4 regions of the Planococcus sp. NCCP-2050 genome follow, and region 3 is predicted to be linked to each of the others. Evidence: riboswitches for the same ligand, from Rfam matches in the RefSeq annotation. Region 3 holds a riboswitch; each other region holds the start of a gene.
What was found. Region 3 has a riboswitch for S-adenosylmethionine ahead of ssuE (NADPH-dependent FMN reductase). Riboswitches for the same ligand answer to the same signal wherever they lie in the genome.
Positions count from the first base shown of each region.

Region 1: linked by a shared signal. The riboswitch ahead of NFU07_RS14920 (transporter substrate-binding domain-containing protein) and the one ahead of ssuE (NADPH-dependent FMN reductase) in region 3 are both predicted to bind S-adenosylmethionine.
Region 2: linked by a shared signal. The riboswitch ahead of NFU07_RS15110 (5-methyltetrahydropteroyltriglutamate--homocysteine S-methyltransferase) and the one ahead of ssuE (NADPH-dependent FMN reductase) in region 3 are both predicted to bind S-adenosylmethionine.
Region 4: linked by a shared signal. The riboswitch ahead of metK (methionine adenosyltransferase) and the one ahead of ssuE (NADPH-dependent FMN reductase) in region 3 are both predicted to bind S-adenosylmethionine.

Region 1 is NZ_BRCX01000005.1:143,854-148,632, forward strand. Features, by position in the region: gene NFU07_RS14905 (hypothetical protein) at 1-214, shown strand, start outside; gene NFU07_RS14910 (NAD-dependent epimerase/dehydratase family protein) at 276-1,295, opposite strand; gene NFU07_RS14915 (DUF4256 domain-containing protein) at 1,482-2,039, shown strand; SAM riboswitch class I at 2,139-2,247, shown strand; gene NFU07_RS14920 (transporter substrate-binding domain-containing protein) at 2,378-3,226, shown strand; gene NFU07_RS14925 (amino acid ABC transporter permease) at 3,287-3,970, shown strand; gene NFU07_RS14930 (amino acid ABC transporter ATP-binding protein) at 3,986-4,735, shown strand.
Region 2 is NZ_BRCX01000005.1:180,957-185,735, forward strand. Features, by position in the region: gene NFU07_RS15090 (YitT family protein) at 1-309, shown strand, start outside; gene NFU07_RS15095 (Ltp family lipoprotein) at 369-974, opposite strand; gene NFU07_RS15100 (hypothetical protein) at 993-1,145, opposite strand; gene NFU07_RS15105 (Ltp family lipoprotein) at 1,331-1,873, opposite strand; SAM riboswitch class I at 2,077-2,177, shown strand; gene NFU07_RS15110 (5-methyltetrahydropteroyltriglutamate--homocysteine S-methyltransferase) at 2,294-3,421, shown strand; gene NFU07_RS15115 (NADH-dependent flavin oxidoreductase) at 3,481-4,617, opposite strand.
Region 3 is NZ_BRCX01000001.1:1,329,499-1,334,277, forward strand. Features, by position in the region: gene NFU07_RS06495 (gamma-glutamyl-gamma-aminobutyrate hydrolase family protein) at 1-1, opposite strand, end outside; gene NFU07_RS06500 (LLM class flavin-dependent oxidoreductase) at 156-1,538, opposite strand; gene ssuE (NADPH-dependent FMN reductase) at 1,567-2,112, opposite strand; SAM riboswitch class I at 2,213-2,322, opposite strand; gene NFU07_RS06510 (DedA family protein) at 2,364-2,954, opposite strand; gene NFU07_RS06515 (MGDG synthase family glycosyltransferase) at 2,975-4,087, opposite strand; gene NFU07_RS06520 (hypothetical protein) at 4,089-4,658, opposite strand.
Region 4 is NZ_BRCX01000003.1:16,006-20,784, forward strand. Features, by position in the region: gene pckA (phosphoenolpyruvate carboxykinase (ATP)) at 180-1,772, opposite strand; SAM riboswitch class I at 2,011-2,124, shown strand; gene metK (methionine adenosyltransferase) at 2,325-3,521, shown strand; gene NFU07_RS11660 (gamma carbonic anhydrase) at 3,570-4,079, opposite strand; gene NFU07_RS11665 (alpha/beta hydrolase) at 4,183-4,779, shown strand, end outside.

The DNA.
Region 1 (4,779 bases), on a different contig from region 3:
GATTGGACTCGGGTTTGTCGGGCTCGCGATTATGGCCCTCAGCTTGAATGGATTCTTCTGGGGAGAAGCAGGCTTAAGCACCATCATCCCTTGGATTCCGTACATTCCAACTGAAGCAAGCTTGCTGATGGCCGTCATCGGTTCGCTCCTTTTGATTGCCGTATTGATCATAGCTACCCGTATGCTGACAAAACGTATACCGATTAAACTGTAATAAATCAAAAACGAGTTTTCACTGGATAAATTTCATCCCGTGAAAACTCGTTTTTTCCCTATTAAAGTGCACGCTGCTGCCAGTCCTTCAGCACAGCCTGTTCTTTTTCCGGATCCATCCCCGTTTTTCGTTCAGCCGTTTCCCGTGTCATTTCCCATTCACGAGTGGCGCGAATAGTATCACTGAGCGGTCGGAACCTTAGTCCGGCTTGCACGGCTTTTCGGATATCCACTCCGAGAAAGCCATTCATATACATGCTGTCCGGAATCCAAAGCGGCAATTCGGACCAGCCTTCCACTTTGTGGCCCAACAGAAATTGCTCATCCACCCAGATAAAATCCGCATCGCTCTTAAGAGTGGCCTTGCATTCCTCCAAGAATTTTTCCATCGTCAATGCGGATTCGGGTCCGGTCGCATTGAATGTGCCTGTCCGTTGTTCTTCGACCAGCCGGAGAATCCAATCCGCCAAATCCCGGACATCGATAAACTGGATTTCCTTATCTCGCCGCCCCGGCGCCAACACTTCACCGCCTTTATCCACGCGGTTGACCCAGTAGGTAAAACGATCCGTAAAATCATATGGTCCGACGATAAGTCCCGGCCGGATATTCAGGGCACCTTCCGGAAACGCACGTTCCACTTCTTGCTCACACAAAAATTTCAACTCACCGTAATGTTCATTGATGGCAGCTTCCGCCTCTTTCGTTTTCAATTCTTCCAGCTTGTCCGCTGAAAGCTGGCCGACTGCGTGTTCTTCATTTATCCCCGGAGATTCTAAATCGACGTAAACCGATGCGCTTGAAACGAATGTGTAATGCCCTACGGATTTCGCCAGCAGTTCCGCAGATTCCTGAACGGACCATGGAAGATAGCCAGATGTGTCAATAACGGCGTCCCATCTCCGCCCCCTCAACGCTTGTAAATCCCCGTACCGGTCGCCGATCAATTTCTCCACTTCTGGAAACAAATCCGGATTCGCTTTCCCTCTATTGAACAAGGTCACTTCATGGCCGCTGCTGAGAGCCGCCTCGGTCAGAAATCTCCCCAAAAAACGGGTCCCTCCAAGGATCAAGATATTCACATACACTCCTCCTTCAATTTACTGAATGAAAAACGATCTGCTTGTCTGCTTGTCTGCTTCTCTTATTCTGCAAAAGCTCCAGACAATCCTCTACTGAAAATAAAACAGATGCACCTCTCCAAAATCCCGCTGCTTTCTTATATACTAAAACCATCAATAGCAAAATCCATTAAAGGAGGAATCGGCATGAGCAAGCAATTATCACCCGAACAACGCGAAGCATTTCTCAACACGTTAAAAGAGCGGTTCGAGAAAAACATCACCCGCCACGAAAACTTCGAATGGGCCAAAATCCAGGACAAACTGGAAGCGAATGAAGACAAATTATGGTCGCTTCATGAAATGGAACGGACTGGCGGCGAACCGGATGTTGTGGATTATGATGCTGCAGCCGATGAATACATTTTCTTCGATTGCTCCGCGGAAAGCCCGACTGGCCGCAGAAGCGTCTGCTATGACCCGGAAGCACTGGAATCGCGCAAGAAAAACAAGCCCGAAAACAACGCCATCGGCATGGCGGCGGACATGGGAATTGAATTGCTGACAGAAGAACAATACCGAAAGCTGCAGTCGCTAGGGAAATTCGATATGAAGACATCGAGCTGGGTGCAGACTCCTGCTGAAATCAGAGATCGCGGCGGTGCTCTTTTCTGTGATTTCCGCTACGGGCAAGTGTTTCTGTATCATAACGGAGCGGATTCGTATTATGCCGCTAGGGGATTCAGGGGATTGTTGAACGTTTAACAACTTCTAATAAAAAATAAGATGAGATTTATCAGAATTTTGTGTTGACGGTAAAATATAATGATGATACAGTTGTCAACATAGTTTAATAGCAATTTGTTCTTATCATGAGAGGTGGAGGGATTGGCCCTACGAAACCTCGGCAGCGGGCTCACTTTAGAGCACTGTGCCAAATCCAACAAGCTTTGATTAGCTTGAGAGATAAGAAGAGCAGAATATCAATGTGATTTCGCATGCCTGCCTCTTCTTATAGAAGAGGCTTTTTGTTTGCCCTCATATCTGGACAATTCTATTAACTTAAAACCAAGTAAACCAATAGAAAAGGAAGGTGCAAAGACATGAAAAACACCAAACAGCTTTTATGGATCGTCGCAATTACAGTAATCGGTTTATTTCTAACCGCATGCAGCAGCAATGAATCTTCAAATGAAGTGAATGCTTCAACAGAAAACAAGGAACAGAACACTTGGGATCGAATTGAAGAAGCAGGCAAAATCGTTGTCGGCACAGAAGGGCTTTACTACCCGATTACATATCACGATGAAGAAACAAAAGAATTAACAGGATATGATGTAGAACTTGCTCGTGCCTTAGGAGAAAAGCTTGGATTGGAAGTTGAATTCAAAGAAATGGAATTTGACGGATTGCTGCCAGCTCTTCGCAATGGCCAAATTGATATTGCCGCGAATGATTTTTCGATTACCGACGAACGCAAAGAAATATTTGATTTCACGATTCCAGTCAAGCATTCATATGGTTCAGCCATTGTCCGTGAAAGTGACAACTCCGGCATTGAATCAGTAGAAGATTTGAAAGGCAAAAAAGTCGGGGGTTCTGCGACCAGCAACTACTCGAAATTTGCTCAAGAACAAGGGGCTGAAGTGATTGTCTACACAGGCTCTGACACGGTGCTTCCAGAAATCGTCAGCGGCCGCGTCGATGCTACGCTAAATGACTATCTTGTCTTGTTGCGCTCACTTGAACAGTTTGATAAACCGGGATTGAAACTGGCTGAAGATGTTAGATTCTCATTCAGCAGCAGTGCTATCGTAATGCCGAAAGATAGCCCAGAGCTAAAAGGAAAACTTGACGGTGCTATTGAGGAGCTTCTTGCTGATGGCACATTGAAAGAAATTTCAACTAAATTTCTTGGTGCTGATGTAACACAGCCGCTTGAAGAAGAATAAACATTTTTTGAGGAATCCTTGGATTCCTCTTTTCTAGATACTAAGTAAAGGAGTCTTCCAATGGCCGACTTTAAATGGGAATATCTTTTTAATGTAGAAATCGCAATTGATTCTCTTCCTTTTATTCTGGAAGGAGCTTGGCAAACCATTTTGATTGCACTGGTCAGCCTAGTATTTGCTTTGATCCTCGGTTTATTTGTAGCCCTTGCCCGAATGAACCGCTTTATCGGACTGTCTCTCCCAGCCCGGCTTTTCATCTCCTTTATGCGGGGCACTCCGCTTTTGGTGATGCTGTTTATCCTGTATTTCGGCTTCCCCATGATCGGCATTGAAATGCAGCCGCTTACTGCTGCCATTATCGGCATCAGTATTCATTTTTCTGCCTATACGGCCGAAATTATCCGTTCTGCCATTTCTTCTGTATCGAAAGGACAATGGGAAGCTGCTGAGACGCTTCGGATGAGCTATTGGCAAACTATGACGCGCATCATTCTGCCGCAGGCAACGCGCATTGCTTTGCCTCCACTATCGAGCACTTTCATGGATATCATCAAAGGAACTTCGCTAGCGATGGTCATCACTGTTTCTGAAATGTTCTACCGCGCTAAAGTGGTGGTCGGGCAAACTTATGAAAGCCTAACCTTATATATTCTCGTGGCACTCATTTACTGGTCCATTTGCATCCTTGTCACCTTGCTTCAAGATTATTTAGAGAAAAAAGCAAACCGCTATGTCACTGCCTGATAGGAGGTTCCCAAATTGATCAAAGTTGAAAATTTAAGCAAGCAATTCAAACAGGTAGAAGTCCTGAAATCCATCTCATTGGAAATAAAAAAAGGCGAAGTTGTCAGCATCATTGGCCCATCCGGTTCTGGCAAAACAACCTTACTGAGATGCCTGAATCTCTTAGAAACGCCTTCAGGCGGTTCACTTCAAATCAATGATGTCCATGTTTCATTCACTGGGAAAACACCAAGTAAAAAGCAAAAAGTTGATGTTCGCCAATTTTCTGGTATGGTCTTTCAGCATTTTCATTTATTTCCGCATAAAACCGTGATTGACAACATTATTGAAGCACCGCTTGTCGTGCAAAAACGGAACAAGCAGGAATTGGTGCGTGAAGCAGAAGGATTGCTGGAAAAAGTTGGACTTTTGGAACATAAAAACCAGTATCCGGAACAATTGTCGGGCGGCCAAAAGCAACGGGCTGCGATTGCCCGGATTCTCGCACTGAAACCGGATCTCCTATTATTTGATGAACCGACTTCTGCACTAGATCCTGAACTTGTTGGCGAAGTGTTGACGGTCATCCAGGAGCTCGCCTTAGAAGGTCAAACCATGGTTATCGTAACGCATGAGATGGATTTTGCACGAGAAGTTTCAGATCGCATCGTATTTATCGCAAATGGGCACATTGTCGAACAAGGAAAGCCCGAAGATATTTTCACAGCTCCTAAAGAAGAACGGACGAAGAAATTTCTGCAAAAGGTCTTGCTGAAAAGAGCTTAATTCATAAAAACAGCCGAACTCGTCCATCAAAGTGGAGAGTTCGG
Region 2 (4,779 bases), on a different contig from region 3:
ATCGCTTCTAAAGTCATCCACCTTGTTGAAGAAGGGTTCAGCGGCTCGAAAACCTATAAAATCATTTCGCAAGAACCGGATCTTCTTGTGCAGACGATTTACGACCGCCTTGGTCGAAATGCCACTTACAGCTTGGTAAAAGGTGCTTATACAAACGATCAGTATAAAGAAATCACTTGCATCATCAACCGTTTGGAAGACAGCAAAATGAAAGAAATCATCTACGAAATCGACAAAAACGCATTCGTAGCGGTTTATGACGTTGCCGAAGTCCGAGGCGGAAACTTTAAAAAACGGGATATCCATTAATTCTTCCCTTATAAAAGACGCTGAGCTCCCTAGAAATCGGGGAGCTCAGCGTCTATTTTTTATAACCCTACGGAATCTACTGCATACGTGGCATCTGCGTTACTGAAGCCTTCATATATTAATTGCTCAATCAAACCGGATCTTGAAAAGGACATCGAATCAAGATAATTCTCAGCAGTTTTAACTGCCTGTTCACTCCAATCCACTTCAATGCTTTCAACTGCATACGTAGCATCTGCATTACTAAAGCCTTCGTAAACTAATTGTTCAATCAAACCCGATTTCGAAAAAGCCATAGACCCAAGATAATTCTCAGCCATCCCGATCGCCTGTTGCTGTGAGAGTGTTTCTGCATCTTTAGCGGCTTGTGCCTTTGCCTCCGCATCAGCTTTTGCTTTCGCTTCTTCTTCGGCCTTGGCTTTTGCTTTCGCCTCCGCTTCTGCTTTCGCTTTTGCCTCAGCCTCTGCTTTTTCTTTAGCAGCCTTTTCTTCAGCTGCTTTTTTCGCTTTTTCTTCCTCTTCTTTTTTCTTCAGTTCCGCTTCTTTCGCTTTTCTTTCTTTTTCTTCTAATAGGAAAAACGGCTCTGCTTCTTTTACTTTCGCTTCTAATTCTTTAACTTTTTCAACAAATTCTTTATTGTCAGCTTCAAGTGTTTCAATATGCAATACCAATTCTTCATTTTCTTATTCAAGTTCTTTTTGCATTTTTTGATTTTCAGTTGTAGAGGCATCTACTTCTGATTGTGAAGGCCCAAAACTACCACCGATAATTAAAGCAATAAAGGCTATTATTATATACTTCCAATTATGTTTAACAAACCTTAGAATTTTTTCCATTTATTATTCCTTCTTTCCACTCTTTCTGTTCATTGTAGTCTATAGGTTTCTAAATTAATACATTTATTTACATTAAACGCGACAAAGTGATTATTTTTTGTTTACTTTTAAATTTACACCTAAGAAATGTACAAAAGATGGGAAGTTCTCTTTTAATAGAGAACTTCCCATCTTTATTGTTATTGTTATAACCCTACAGAATCTACTGCATACGTGGCATCTTCTTCACTGTAGCCGCCAGACTTTAATTGATCAATTAACTCTTTACGCGAAAAAGCGCCATACTTCACATAGCCTTCCGCCTCTTCTACTGCATTGGCCTGCCAATCCACTTCCAAGCTTTGAACCGCATACATGGCATCTCCCTCGCTATAGCCCGCAACCACTAATTGTTCAATCAACCCGCTCTCTGAAAAAGGCGAGTATTTCAAGAAGTTATCTGCGCGAGCAACCGCCTGCTGCTGCGAAGGTGTCTCCATTTTTTTCAATTGCGCTTTCAATTCATTGATTTTTTTATCAGACTCGCTGTTCGCTGCTTCCAACGCTTCCACTTTTGATGCTAATTCTTTAGTGGACGCTTCGAGCTTTTCCTGCTTTTTTTGATTATCGGTTGTAGAACTATATGTCGGGGATTGTAAAAACCCATGGCTTCCGCCGACTGCAAAAGCAATGACGACGGCCAATAGATACTTCCATTTTGTCTTGACGAATGCATTTATTTTCCCCATCTTCAATTCCCTCTTTTTTCTTATTTCTCTTCACTTATCGTAGTATAACTGGATGATTTTAGACAGCATTTTTTAGACGCCTCATGTTCTACTGATGTTCCCTCAATAAGTTTAGAAAAATAAATTTCCCGAATATCCTTGCATTTCCTTCCAAACTGGCTTATGGTTATAAACATCGAATCACAACAAACTGAATAATCGATTTCTTATCAAGAGAGACGGAGGGAATTGGCCCTACGATGTCTCAGCAACCGCCCACGGGCAAGGTGCTAATTCCAATAGGCGAAAGCCTAGAAGATGAGAAGAACAGATTTCCTGACGGGAGCTTTCTTCTTTATTGAAGAGGGCTCTTTTTCATTTGAATGAGAGCCCTGCAAAACGGGCTTGACCCAAACTAAAAACAGAAAGCAGGAATTCCACATGACAAACCCAATTACTGAAACACCGAAAACTGTAGTTAATGCTCCATTCAAAGCAGATCACGTCGGAAGCCTTCTCCGTCCGGACAGCATCCATCAAGCACGAAAAGAATTTAAAGAAGGCCTTATCACAGAGGAACAGCTGCGGGAGGTGGAAACGACTGAAATCAAGCGCATCGTCGACAAGCAAATCGAAGTCGGTTTAAAGGCTGTGACTGATGGCGAATTCCGCCGCACATTCTGGCACACTGATTTCATGGCCCATATCAACGGTTTTGAAGGCTATACGCCGGAAACGGGCTATCGATTCAAAAATGTTGAAACTGAAGCGTATGATGTGCGGAATATCGGCAAAATTTCCTTTAACGACAATCATCCTTTTATCAAAGACTTTATCGAGTTCAAAGAAATTGTCGGCGGCCGTGCAATTCCGAAACTGACGATTCCAAGTCCGAACCAATTCTTCAATGAAGGCATTCGCAATGCAAATTTCTATCCGGATCTTGAAGACTACGCAACAGACGTGATCCAAGCTTACCGTGATGCTTTTAAAACGTTCTATGATTTAGGAGCGCGCTATATTCAAATTGACGATGTCTATATTGCCGGCTTATCGTCTCCGGATATCCCGTTCAACGACGGCAAGTATAGCCGCGAATACTTGATCGACCTTGCACTGCGCGTCGCAAACGGCGTCCTTGAAGGCAAACCGGAAGACCTTACCGTAACGACCCATCTGTGCCGAGGCAACTACCAGTCCGACTGGGCATTTGAAGGAAGCTACGCGCTGATTGCCCCGACCCTATTCGCCAAAGAACAAGTGGACGGCTTCTTCCTGGAATACGATGACGACCGCTCCGGCAGTTTCCAACCGCTTGAACACATTCCCGCTGGCGGGCCAAAAGTGGTACTCGGTGTCTTTACTTCGAAAAACGGCGAACTCGAAGACAAAGAAATCATTAAAGCACGTGTAGCAGAAGCCGCCAAGTATGTCCCGCTTGAGCAACTATGCATCAGTCCGCAATGTGGATTTGCCTCAACCCACCACGGCAATATCCTCACTGAACAGCAGCAATGGGACAAGCTTCGCTATATCGTCGAAGTATCTGAAGAGATTTTCGGAAAATAAATAAAAGAGGCAAGCGCTGAAAAATGGCGCTTGCCTCTTGTTTTGAAAGATATCGAAAATTAAACGTTCACTTCTTCTTCGATTTCGACCATTTTGTACATCGACATCAACTGCCAAAGCGGTCCCGGGATATCAAGCTTGCCGTTCCGCTCTTTTGGAACACTGTGGAAAATCTCGTCTTCTTTTCCTTGTTTCACTTTTTCCGTCCATTCCGGATCAACCAATGCTTGGCGGCCCATCACGACAATATCCGCGCCTTCTTTAAGTGCTGCAACGGCGTCTTCCGGTTTTCTTACGTTTCCGACAACGACGAACGCTGCGCGACCTGCGATTTGCTTAGACAGAATCTCCACGATTGTCCCTTCAATCGCTTCGTTGTGCGGACGTTTTTTATAATCCATCAACGATACGTGCAAGTAGTGGATGCCGCCTTCGATCAACTTCTCAGTCAGAACTTTTGTTTCTTCGATCGTGTAGCCAACGCCCAAATCGCTGTATTCTTCTGGAGACAAACGGTAGCCGACGATAAATTCTTCATTTGCGAATTCTGCCCCTACGCGCTTCACTTCCGCTAGAACAGCGAGCGGGAATTTCAAACGGTTCTCAAAGCTTCCACCCCATTCGTCTTCGCGGCGATTGGTCGCTTCCGAGACAAATTGCTGAAGCAAATACGTATTCGCTCCGTGGATTTCCACGCCGTCAAAACCAGCTTCGATTGCCCGGCGCGTCGTTTCGCCGAAGTCACGGATGATGTTCGTGATTTCTTCAGCTGTCAATTCACGGGGTGCTGCTTTTTCAGGCGTTCCCCCAACTGAACTTGGTGCTACCGTTTCATTTGCTTCAATCAGTTCCGGCTGACCTTGGCGTCCGCCGTGCTGCATTTGCAGAATGGCTTTATTGCCGTTTGTTTTCATTTCAGCGGCCAATTGCTTCAAACGTGGCATGATCAGGTCTTCTTTGAACGCGATGAATTGCCCTGGGAATGCGATGCCATTCTCTGAAACGGCGATGCAGGCAGTGATGAACAAGCTGCCGATATTCGAGCGGCGGCGGTAGTAAAGCAATTCTTCATCCGATACCGTACCATCCGGATTTCCTGAGTATGTTGTCATTGGTGCAACGCCTAAGCGGTTATTCAAAACGACGCCGTTCGGCAATTTGATTTCTTCGAATAAAGCATTGAATTCTGGTTTCATCTATTATATTCCCCTTTTCTATTGGCTCATTTATCCAAATTAGCATAGGCTCATGTGGACTACAAGAATTCTAGCTCGCGGAATAGGAGATTCTGCTCGAACAAAATAAATCCAAAATGGACTGGGGCCATTTTGGATTTATTGGACTATTTTCGTGGCTGG
Region 3 (4,779 bases):
TTCTGTTTCCCCCATTTACTTTATCTGAATATAATAAACATACAGAATAAAAAGCTAAATTACTAGATGATTTAGGGAAGTTCTTTCTTTTCACAAAAAAAAAACCATGAAGCAATGGAGATACTTCATGGTCACAAGCAAACTGCAAGAGCGTTTTAAATCACTTCTGCTTTTTCCAATGAAAACTTTTTTCCGTGATGATGAGCGGGCAGACGGTCGCCTTTTCCAAATAAGCTATCGCGCAATGTGCTCCCCTCATATTCGGTCCGCACTAAACCGCGCTCCCGTAAAATCGGCACCACCAACTCGATAAAATCTTCGAATGTTCCTGGGGTTATGGCATAGGCGATATTAAAGCCATCCACTCCAGCTTCTTCCACCCATTGCTCCAGAGTATCAGCCACTTGTTCGGCTGAACCGACTGTATAAGCGCTCATACCGCCGATTCCGACAAATTCCTTGATGTCCTCCACTGTCCATCTTTTCTCTGCATCAATTTTGGTGAAGTTTTCCAAAGCCGATTGGATGGAATCATTTTCGATGTATTCCAATTCCTGATCAGGCGCATAGCTCGACAAGTCAATTCCTGTCCATCCGCCGAATAAAGCAAGTGCCCCTTCGTGGCTGATGTGTTTTTTGTACTCTTCGTATTTTGCCCATGCCTCTTCTTCGGTCTTTCCGACAATTGGCGTCAGCATCGTCAAGATTTTCACTTCTTCACGAGAGCGCCCGGCAAGTTCTGCCTGCTTGCGCAATTTATCCACTGAACGTTTTGCCGCTTGAATGGTTGGCGCCCCAATAAAGACACATTCAGCATTCTGCCCTGCAAATTCCACCCCTTTTTTAGAAGCCCCTGCCTGATAGAGAACGGGAGTCCGCTGCGGTGAAGGTTCCGATAAATGAGCGCCCGGCACTTTGTAATATTTGCCTTCGTGATTGATATCATGGACTTTTTCAGGGTCTGCATAGATGCCGTTCGCTTTGTCCAATACCACTGCATCCTCTTCCCAGCTTCCTTCCCAAAGCTTATAGCAGACTTCCAAATATTCTGCCGCGATATTATAGCGTTCATCGTGTTTTACTTGGTCCTCTAAACCGATATTGAGTGCCGCGCTTTTCAAATAGGAAGTGACAATGTTCCATCCGACGCGCCCATTCGTCAAATGGTCCAATGTCGACATTCTGCGGGCAAATGTATAAGGATGTTCATGAGTCGTCGAAGCGGTAACGCCGAAGCCCAAATGTTTTGTCACTGCGGACATCAATGGCACCACTAAAGCAGGATCATTAACCGGAGATTGGGCGCCTTGCCGAACAGCCGCATCTCGTGAACCTTTGTACACATCGTAAGTTCCGAGTACATCCGCCAGGAAAATAGCATCAAAACCGCCGCGCTCCAAAAGCTTTGCCAACTCAATCCAATATTCGCTTGTCTTATACGTATGAGACCGATCTTCTGGATGTGTCCACAAGCCTGGTGACTGATGGCCTGCACAGTTCATGTCAAAAGCATTCAAGTAGATCCTTTTCTCTGCCAATTGCTTCTCCTCCTTAAAAAATCTTATATTATGCGCTCGTCACCGGCTGCCTTTCGATAATCTCTAAGAAGTATTCCAGCTGCTTTTTCAGCCGCTGCTCAACTTCTGCTTCAATGATTGGCTGATGTGGATTCGTTTTATCAATTTGGCTGTCGACTAGGTAGATGCCTTTTAAACTCTGTCCTTTCAAGTTCGCAAGCAATGGTTTTAAGGTGTATTCAAGCGCCAATAAGTGAGCAGAACTTCCTCCCGTCATCAACGGCAAAACCGGAGTCGCTTGCAGAACATCTTGCGGCAAGAGATCGATCAATGCTTTCAATACACCTGAATAGGCTGCTTTGTAAACAGGCGATCCGACAATAACTCCCCGTGATTGGTGGAGTAATGTACTGATTTCAGCGATAGCCGGACTGCCGAAGCGCCCTTCGAACAAATCTTCCTGCGGAACGTCCCTCACGGAAATGTGGGCGACTGAAAATCCTTGTTTCTCTAATAATTCACCTAAATGTTTTAACACCAATTCAGATCTGGATTCCTTCGCAGGGCTTCCTGATAAAATCACAATTTCACTCATTTCATTCTCCCTTTCTGTTGAACCGTTTTTTTCAAAAATAAAAAATAGCCCCCTTTTCTCGATATCAAGAAAAGAAGGCTATTAAATCTAATAGGTTCTGTCCTTATCTCTCAAGAAAAAAATCTTCTTGCTGGAGTTAGCACCTTTCTGACAAAGTCAGAGGTTGCTGAAGCGTCAACGGGCCAGTCCCTCGGCTTCTCTGGATAAGTTTATTTAATTAATGCCTATCATAATGCTAGGAATTAAAAGTGTCAAGCATTAAATTTATTATTCTGACTTCTCGTTTTCATATAGAGCCAGATGCCAATTGCACCAAGGAGAACAACAATATAGCCGTACATTGAAATTTGATTGGCTGCCACAAAAGATTTAAAAGCGTCGTAATTCCCATTAAAATAATGGCCGATGCGAAGCATGGCAAAGCACCAAGGATAAATGCCGATGAAAGTCAGCGCTCCATACTTCCCAATTGGAGTCCTGCTCATGCCCGCCAGATAAGAAATGTAATTTCCGATGCCAAATGGACGTGAAATGGCAATGCTCCAAATGCCGTAGCGATGAAATAATATAGAAGCCTTCTTTAATCCTTTATCGAATTTTTTCTGAAAGAAGGTTTGAAGTTTATTGCCCAGGAAATAAGGAATTAAACTTGCGACACTATAGGCCACTGCCAAGCCGGCCGATAACAAGGCAGTGACTGCAAGGCTATGATTCAACAATCCGCCGTAAGCAATCACAAGGGCCACTCCGGGAAACGGCATAGACGATCCTTCTAAAAACATCACACTGAATAAGCCCAGCATCCCTAAACTTTCAAGAAAAGCCAGTATCCCTTCAACCATACCGCTCACTCTCCAGTCGCTTAATTGCCCACTAAAATCTTTTCGATTTCCGGGTAAATCTCATCCGAGTTCTTCAGGTTCAAAGAACTTTTATAAGCTTTGACGCGTGTTCGAAATCGTTCAATGATTTCTTCATCCGCCAAGGTCTCATTTACAAAATCCATTAGCCGGCGCCCTTCAGGAACCGCAAACACCAGTTTTTCCTCCAGTAAATAAGCCAGATTGATTTCTTCCTGCCCTGGAAGAGCCGCTGGAATGAAAATCGGCAATTCTTTTCTTAGCGCTTCGCTGATAGTGACTCCTCCCGGTTTTGTCACAATAGCATCAGCTTCGTTGTACAGCCTATTCATTATCTCCTTTGAAGAAATGTAAGGAATCGCATGGATGGCCGGATGGTTTAAACCGATGATTTTCTGCTGGAGTTTTTTGTTGGTTCCGCAAAGAACTTGAAAGCTCCATTTTTCGGCACTGATTTCTTCATCCAGTTGGTCCAAGACTTCGCTTAGTCCAGTGCTTCCTCCTGAAACTAAAACAGTTAATTGTTTTTTGGAACGATGATCTTTTTGATTGCTGAACTTTTCACTCACCGGTATGCCTGTTACAAAAACGCGGCTTTCGGGAATTCCATCGCTATGGCATAACGTTCCTTTAATCGCTTGGTTTGGTGCAAAATGATAATCGATGCACGCTCTTCCCCATACATCATTCACGAAAAAATCCGTATACACATTCAGGCAAGGGACTTTGCATTTCCCTTGTTTCTTCAGCTTATTGATGAACAGCGAAGGAAATCCATGCGTACAAATGATCAAGTCAGGTTTTTCCCTTTCTAAAATTTCGCTGACTTTTTTCATAAAAAGCCATTCATACGTTCTATGGCTCTTTTCTTTTGGCGATCTGTATGCAAATTGCCGATAAATCCATGCATAAGAGTTAGGCGCTCTCCGGATCCAATTCAAATACGCCTTAACTGTTGCCGATTCGATTTTTGCATTCCATTCACTCAACAAATCAATCTTTTTGCATTCAACTTCCGCTGAATGGCCTCCGATGAATTCACTCATCGCTTCTGCTACTTGATGATGGCCCGAAGGCATACTGTTCAGTAAGGGAAATATCAATACTTTCTTCATATCAAAGCGCCTCCATCCATAACTGACTTTCTTTTTTATCTATCTTTGGAGAACTTAAACGCGGATAGTCTGCTAATGGTCCGCTGTAAACCAGTTCCAAGGACTGGGAACAGAATATATCTCTTGGCATCGTTAAACGCGGAGGCTTCGCAGAAATTCTGATGCCTCCTTCCCTCAGCACTTCCGCTACAAATTGAGAACAGAAAAACGAATTTTCGCATCCAAGCCCGCGTTTTACCACCACTCCGAACAATCCCGTTAAATTATACTTATAACGGTCACGGTCCTGTTCCATAGCAGAAACGAAGTTTTTCATCGCTCCAAACCCCTCAGCATCAACCGAGCATTTGAATACCGCGCATTGCGCTCGCTGAAATAAGTGATTGCCCATTTCTTCTTTTACAAAGCCGCCGTTAAAAGCATTCTCCGCATTTTTCCGTCCAAAACTATAGACTTCGGCCAAGTCAGAACTAAACGCTAACGAAACGTGACTGTAAGGATGGCGCGTATACGTTTTGATCAATTTTGATAAGGATGTTTTCGTGTCTGTAAAAAGAATGTAGACGTCCATTGCCGCATCTCCTCTACTGCTGCCTTCTGCAGCACCGGTTAATAAGTTAACTTAAGTTTAGCTCCACAGAAAAAACGGAGCATCGGGCGCAGGACTTTTCCTTTACAGGACTTGAGACGTA
Region 4 (4,779 bases), on a different contig from region 3:
GGCGCGGCTTCGGACTGGGCGAAGCAATAAGACGAGTGGTCTTCTCGGCTTATTGTGGGAGCCTTGTCCATAGCGCCGAAGTGCGGTTTATAGAAGCAGATGCTCCAATTCAACCAGTTTCTCGACAAACGGAAAGAAGCTCTCCATATTAACTGGAGAGCTTCTTTCCGTTTGTTTGCTTATGACAGTGGAGCCGGTCCGCCAAGTTGGCTGATGGCTGGATCTACTGTACCGAACTTTTTGAAGTTGTCTTGGAATTTAGATGAAAGTTCTTTAGCTTTTTGATCGTATGCGTCTTTATCTGTCCATGCATTGCGTGGATTCAAGACTTCAGTAGGCACGCCCGGAATTTCTTTTGGAATTTCCAAGCCAAAGATTGCTTCTTTTTCTGTCTCGATATTGTGCAATTCGCCTTTCATCGCAGCGCGCACCATTGTACGTGTATAAGAAAGTTTCATACGGCTTCCGACACCGTATTCGCCGCCAGTCCAGCCTGTGTTTACCAAGAAGACTTCCACACCATGTTCGTCGATTTTCTCGCCCAGCATTTCTGCATACACAGTTGCGTGAAGCGGAAGGAACGGTGAACCGAAGCAAGTTGAGAAAGTGGCTTCAGGTGCTGTAATACCGCGTTCTGTGCCCGCAAGTTTTGATGTATAGCCGCTTAAGAAGTGGTACATCGCTTGTTCTTTTGACAGTTTGCTGATTGGAGGCAAGACGCCAAATGCATCAGCCGTCAAGAACACGATAGTTTTAGGGTGTCCGCCTACAGACGGGTCTACAATATTATCGATTGCTTGAATCGGATAAGCTGCTCGTGTATTCTCAGTTAGGGAACCATTGTCATAATCAGGGATGCGCGTTTCCGGATCTACAACAACATTTTCAAGAACCGATCCGAAACGAATAGCGTCATAAATCTGCGGTTCGTTTTCACGCGATAAATTGATGGTCTTCGCATAGCAGCCGCCTTCGATATTGAAAACGCCGTTATCCGACCAGCCGTGCTCGTCGTCGCCGATCAATTTGCGGTCGCCGTCTGCTGACAAGGTTGTTTTTCCTGTACCTGATAATCCGAAGAACAACGTAACATCGCCGTCTTTGCCGACGTTCGCTGAACAGTGCATTGGGAGAATCCCTTTTTCCGGCAAGATGTGGTTCATGATGGAGAAAATCGATTTCTTCATTTCGCCGGCGTATTCTGTTCCGCCGATCAAGATGATTTTCTTTTCCATCGATACAATGATGAAGGTTTCAGAATCTGTGCCATCAATAGCCGGATCTGCATGGAAGGTAGGCGCATAGACAACCGTAAATTCTGCTTCATGCGCTGCCAGCTCTTCTTTTGTCGGACGAATGAATAATTGATGCGCAAACAGGTTATGCCATGCATATTCATTGATGGTTTGAATCGCCAGGCGTGACTCATGGTCAGCTCCAGCAAAGCCTTTAAATACATATAGAGCATCTTTTTGCTTTAAGTGATCGATCACTTTGGCATAAAGGTTCTCGAAAATTTCCGAAGAAATCGGGCGGTTGACATTGCCCCAATCTATTTTGTCTCTCGAAATTGCCTCATCAACGATGTATTTATCTTTTGGCGAGCGGCCTGTATATTTGCCGGTTTCGGCTGCTACAGCGCCTTCTCTAGTTAATACCGCTTCCCCACGGGATGTTGCAGCTTCCACTAATTGTGGAACAGATAATTGAACGTGCACGTTTTGGCCATTTAAAAGATCCTTTAGGTCGTTTTTGATATTCACTGGATTCATTTATATGTACCTTCCTTTTCGGTTATTCCCATTGCGAATGGGGAGGATGTATATTCGAAGATTAGTATAACACATTGTGTTAAATAGTCTATACTAATAACAAAGGGAATCGAAAAAAACGTAAATAATGTGCTTTTTGGAGGCCAATAAAACCATTATATCTTTTATTGAAAGAGTTGGTCATTAAAAACGTTGACATCGCTAAGCACATTCCGTATGATGAAAAATTGAACGGATACTCTTATTCCGAGCTGGTGGAGGGGGCAGGCCCTATGAAACCCGGCAACCTGCTGCGAATATGCAGAGAAGGTGCCAAACCTGAAGCAAGGCACAAGGCCTTGGACGATAAGAGTGAAAGGTGCTACTGATGATTTCTCCTTTCCTCATGTATATGATGGAAGGGATTTTTTTATGAAATTTTGCCCTTAATCCTCGTGTACAAGAGCCACAACGGCTTAAAGTTCAATCCCTTTTGGGAACGGACTTGACATGGGAAACGAGTACCGTATCAATTTCGAGAGCAATCTCGCAGGATCTAAGGAGGAACACATTTTGACAAACCGTCGATTATTCACGTCAGAATCAGTAACAGAAGGACATCCGGATAAAATTTGCGATCAGATCTCAGACGCAATTTTGGATGCGATTTTAGCAGAAGACCCAAATGCACGCGTTGCATGCGAAACAACCGTAACTACAGGACTAGTTTTAGTAGCCGGTGAAATCACGACTTCTACGTATGTGGATATCCCGAAAGTAGTTCGTGAAACTGTTCGCGAAATTGGCTATACCCGTGCAAAATACGGTTTCGATTCTGAAACAAGTGCCGTTTTGACAGCAATTGATGAACAATCACCGGATATTGCTGCCGGAGTCAACGTAGCGCTTGAATCGCGTGAAGGCCAAATGACAGATAAAGAACTAGATGATATCGGAGCAGGAGACCAAGGTCTGATGTTTGGATACGCAACTAACGAAACAGAAGAATTCATGCCGCTTCCGATTGCCTTAGCGCATAAATTGGCGCGCCGCCTTGCAGAAGTGCGGAAAGAAGAAATTCTTCCATACTTGCGCCCGGATGGCAAAACGCAAGTGACAATCGAATACGATGAAAACAATAAACCATTGCGTGTGGACACAATCGTTATTTCTACGCAGCATCATCCAGAAGTGACGCTTGAGCAAATCCAGCGCAATATTAAAGAATATGTCATCAACGAAGTGGTTCCTGCACACTTGATCGATGCAGAAACAAAATACTTCATCAATCCAACTGGCCGCTTTGTTATCGGTGGGCCACAAGGGGATGCCGGCCTTACTGGACGCAAAATCATCGTAGATACTTACGGTGGATATGCGCGCCACGGCGGCGGTGCTTTCTCAGGAAAAGATGCAACAAAAGTGGACCGTTCTGCAGCATATGCAGCTCGCTACGTAGCGAAAAACATCGTCGCAGCCGGCCTTGCTGAACGTTGTGAAGTACAGCTGGCTTACGCAATCGGCGTAGCTCACCCAGTATCAATTGCAGTCGATACGTTTGGAACAGGCACTGTAGAAGAAAACAAATTGATTGAGCTTGTACGCGGGAACTTTGATCTGCGTCCAGCAGGGATCATCAAAATGTTGGATCTTCGCCGTCCAATCTACAAACAAACGGCAGCATATGGCCATTTCGGCCGCACGGATATCGATCTTCCGTGGGAGCGCACGGACAAAGCAGCAGCTTTGAAAGAGCAATCCGCTCAATAAAAACACATAAAAAAAGACGGCTGAGCAAATTTGCTCAGCCGTCTTTTTTTATTGAAGCGATTTGTAGTAAGCGCCTTTTTCAGCGTATTCCCGGACAATGCGCTGCATGTCTTCGATATCTTCTTTGCGCAGCTCGCGCACCACTTTGGCAGGCCTTCCAAATGCCAGCATGCCAGGAGGAATGACTTTGCCTTGCGGGACGAGGCTGCCGGCTCCGATGAATGCCCCTTCTCCGACTTCGGCCCCGTCTAAGATGATGGACCCCATTCCGATTAACGCACCTTTGCGAATTTTGCAGCTATGCAAGGTCACTTGATGGCCGATAGTGACTTCGTCTTCCAAAATCAGCGGGTTCCCTGGACTTTGATGAAGCATGCATAGGTCTTGGATATTGGTTTTCTTGCCGATAATGGTAGGTGCGACATCGCCGCGGATGACGGTGTTGAACCAGACCGAGGAATCTTCGCCGATAACGACATCGCCTGTAATCGTTGTATGGTCAGCGATAAAAGCTGAGGGGTGAATGGATGGGTGTTTGTCTTTGAATGGGTAAATCATGGAAAACCTCCAGTAAAAAAGATAAGATAATACTAATCCTATCAAAATAAGCGTAAAGGTCAAATGGCGTTGCAGCCTGCGCAAGAGAAAGAGGTGGCTTGAAATGTGGAAATGGGAATCCATCGGACCGGCAAAAGCTGTAGTAGTCCTCATTCATAGTGCATATGAACATCATCTGCGATATGCTTGGCAAATCGATCATTGGCGTGGCGCGAATTTCCATGTCATCATGGGAGATTTGCCTGGGCATGGCGAAAATGCGGAAAAAGATACGGCGCATCGGGAACCGTTTGAAGAGTACGAGAAATCCATAAAGACAGCGGTTAAAGTAGCGATGGAAAACGAATTGCCGGTATTTATCGTGGCTCACGGCTTAGGGGCGACTCTTGCGATGAGTGTGCTTTCCAAAAATAGAATGGATATCGCCGGAGTTGTTTTCACTTCGCCTTGGCTGCAATTGATCAAGACACCTTCTAAATTTTCGAATGCTTTGACCGGCTTTCATAAAGTGACTTCCCGAGTAAAGATCAATCACCATATTTCCATTGAAGAATTGACCAAGAACCAAGAAGTAATCGAGCAGGAAAAAGAGGATCCTTTCTACCGGACTGAAATTTCGGTAGGCTGGTATCATGAGCTTCAATCCTATTTAAAGCAGCTTGCCCAAAGCAAAGGGGTATTTCCGGACATTCCGGTATTT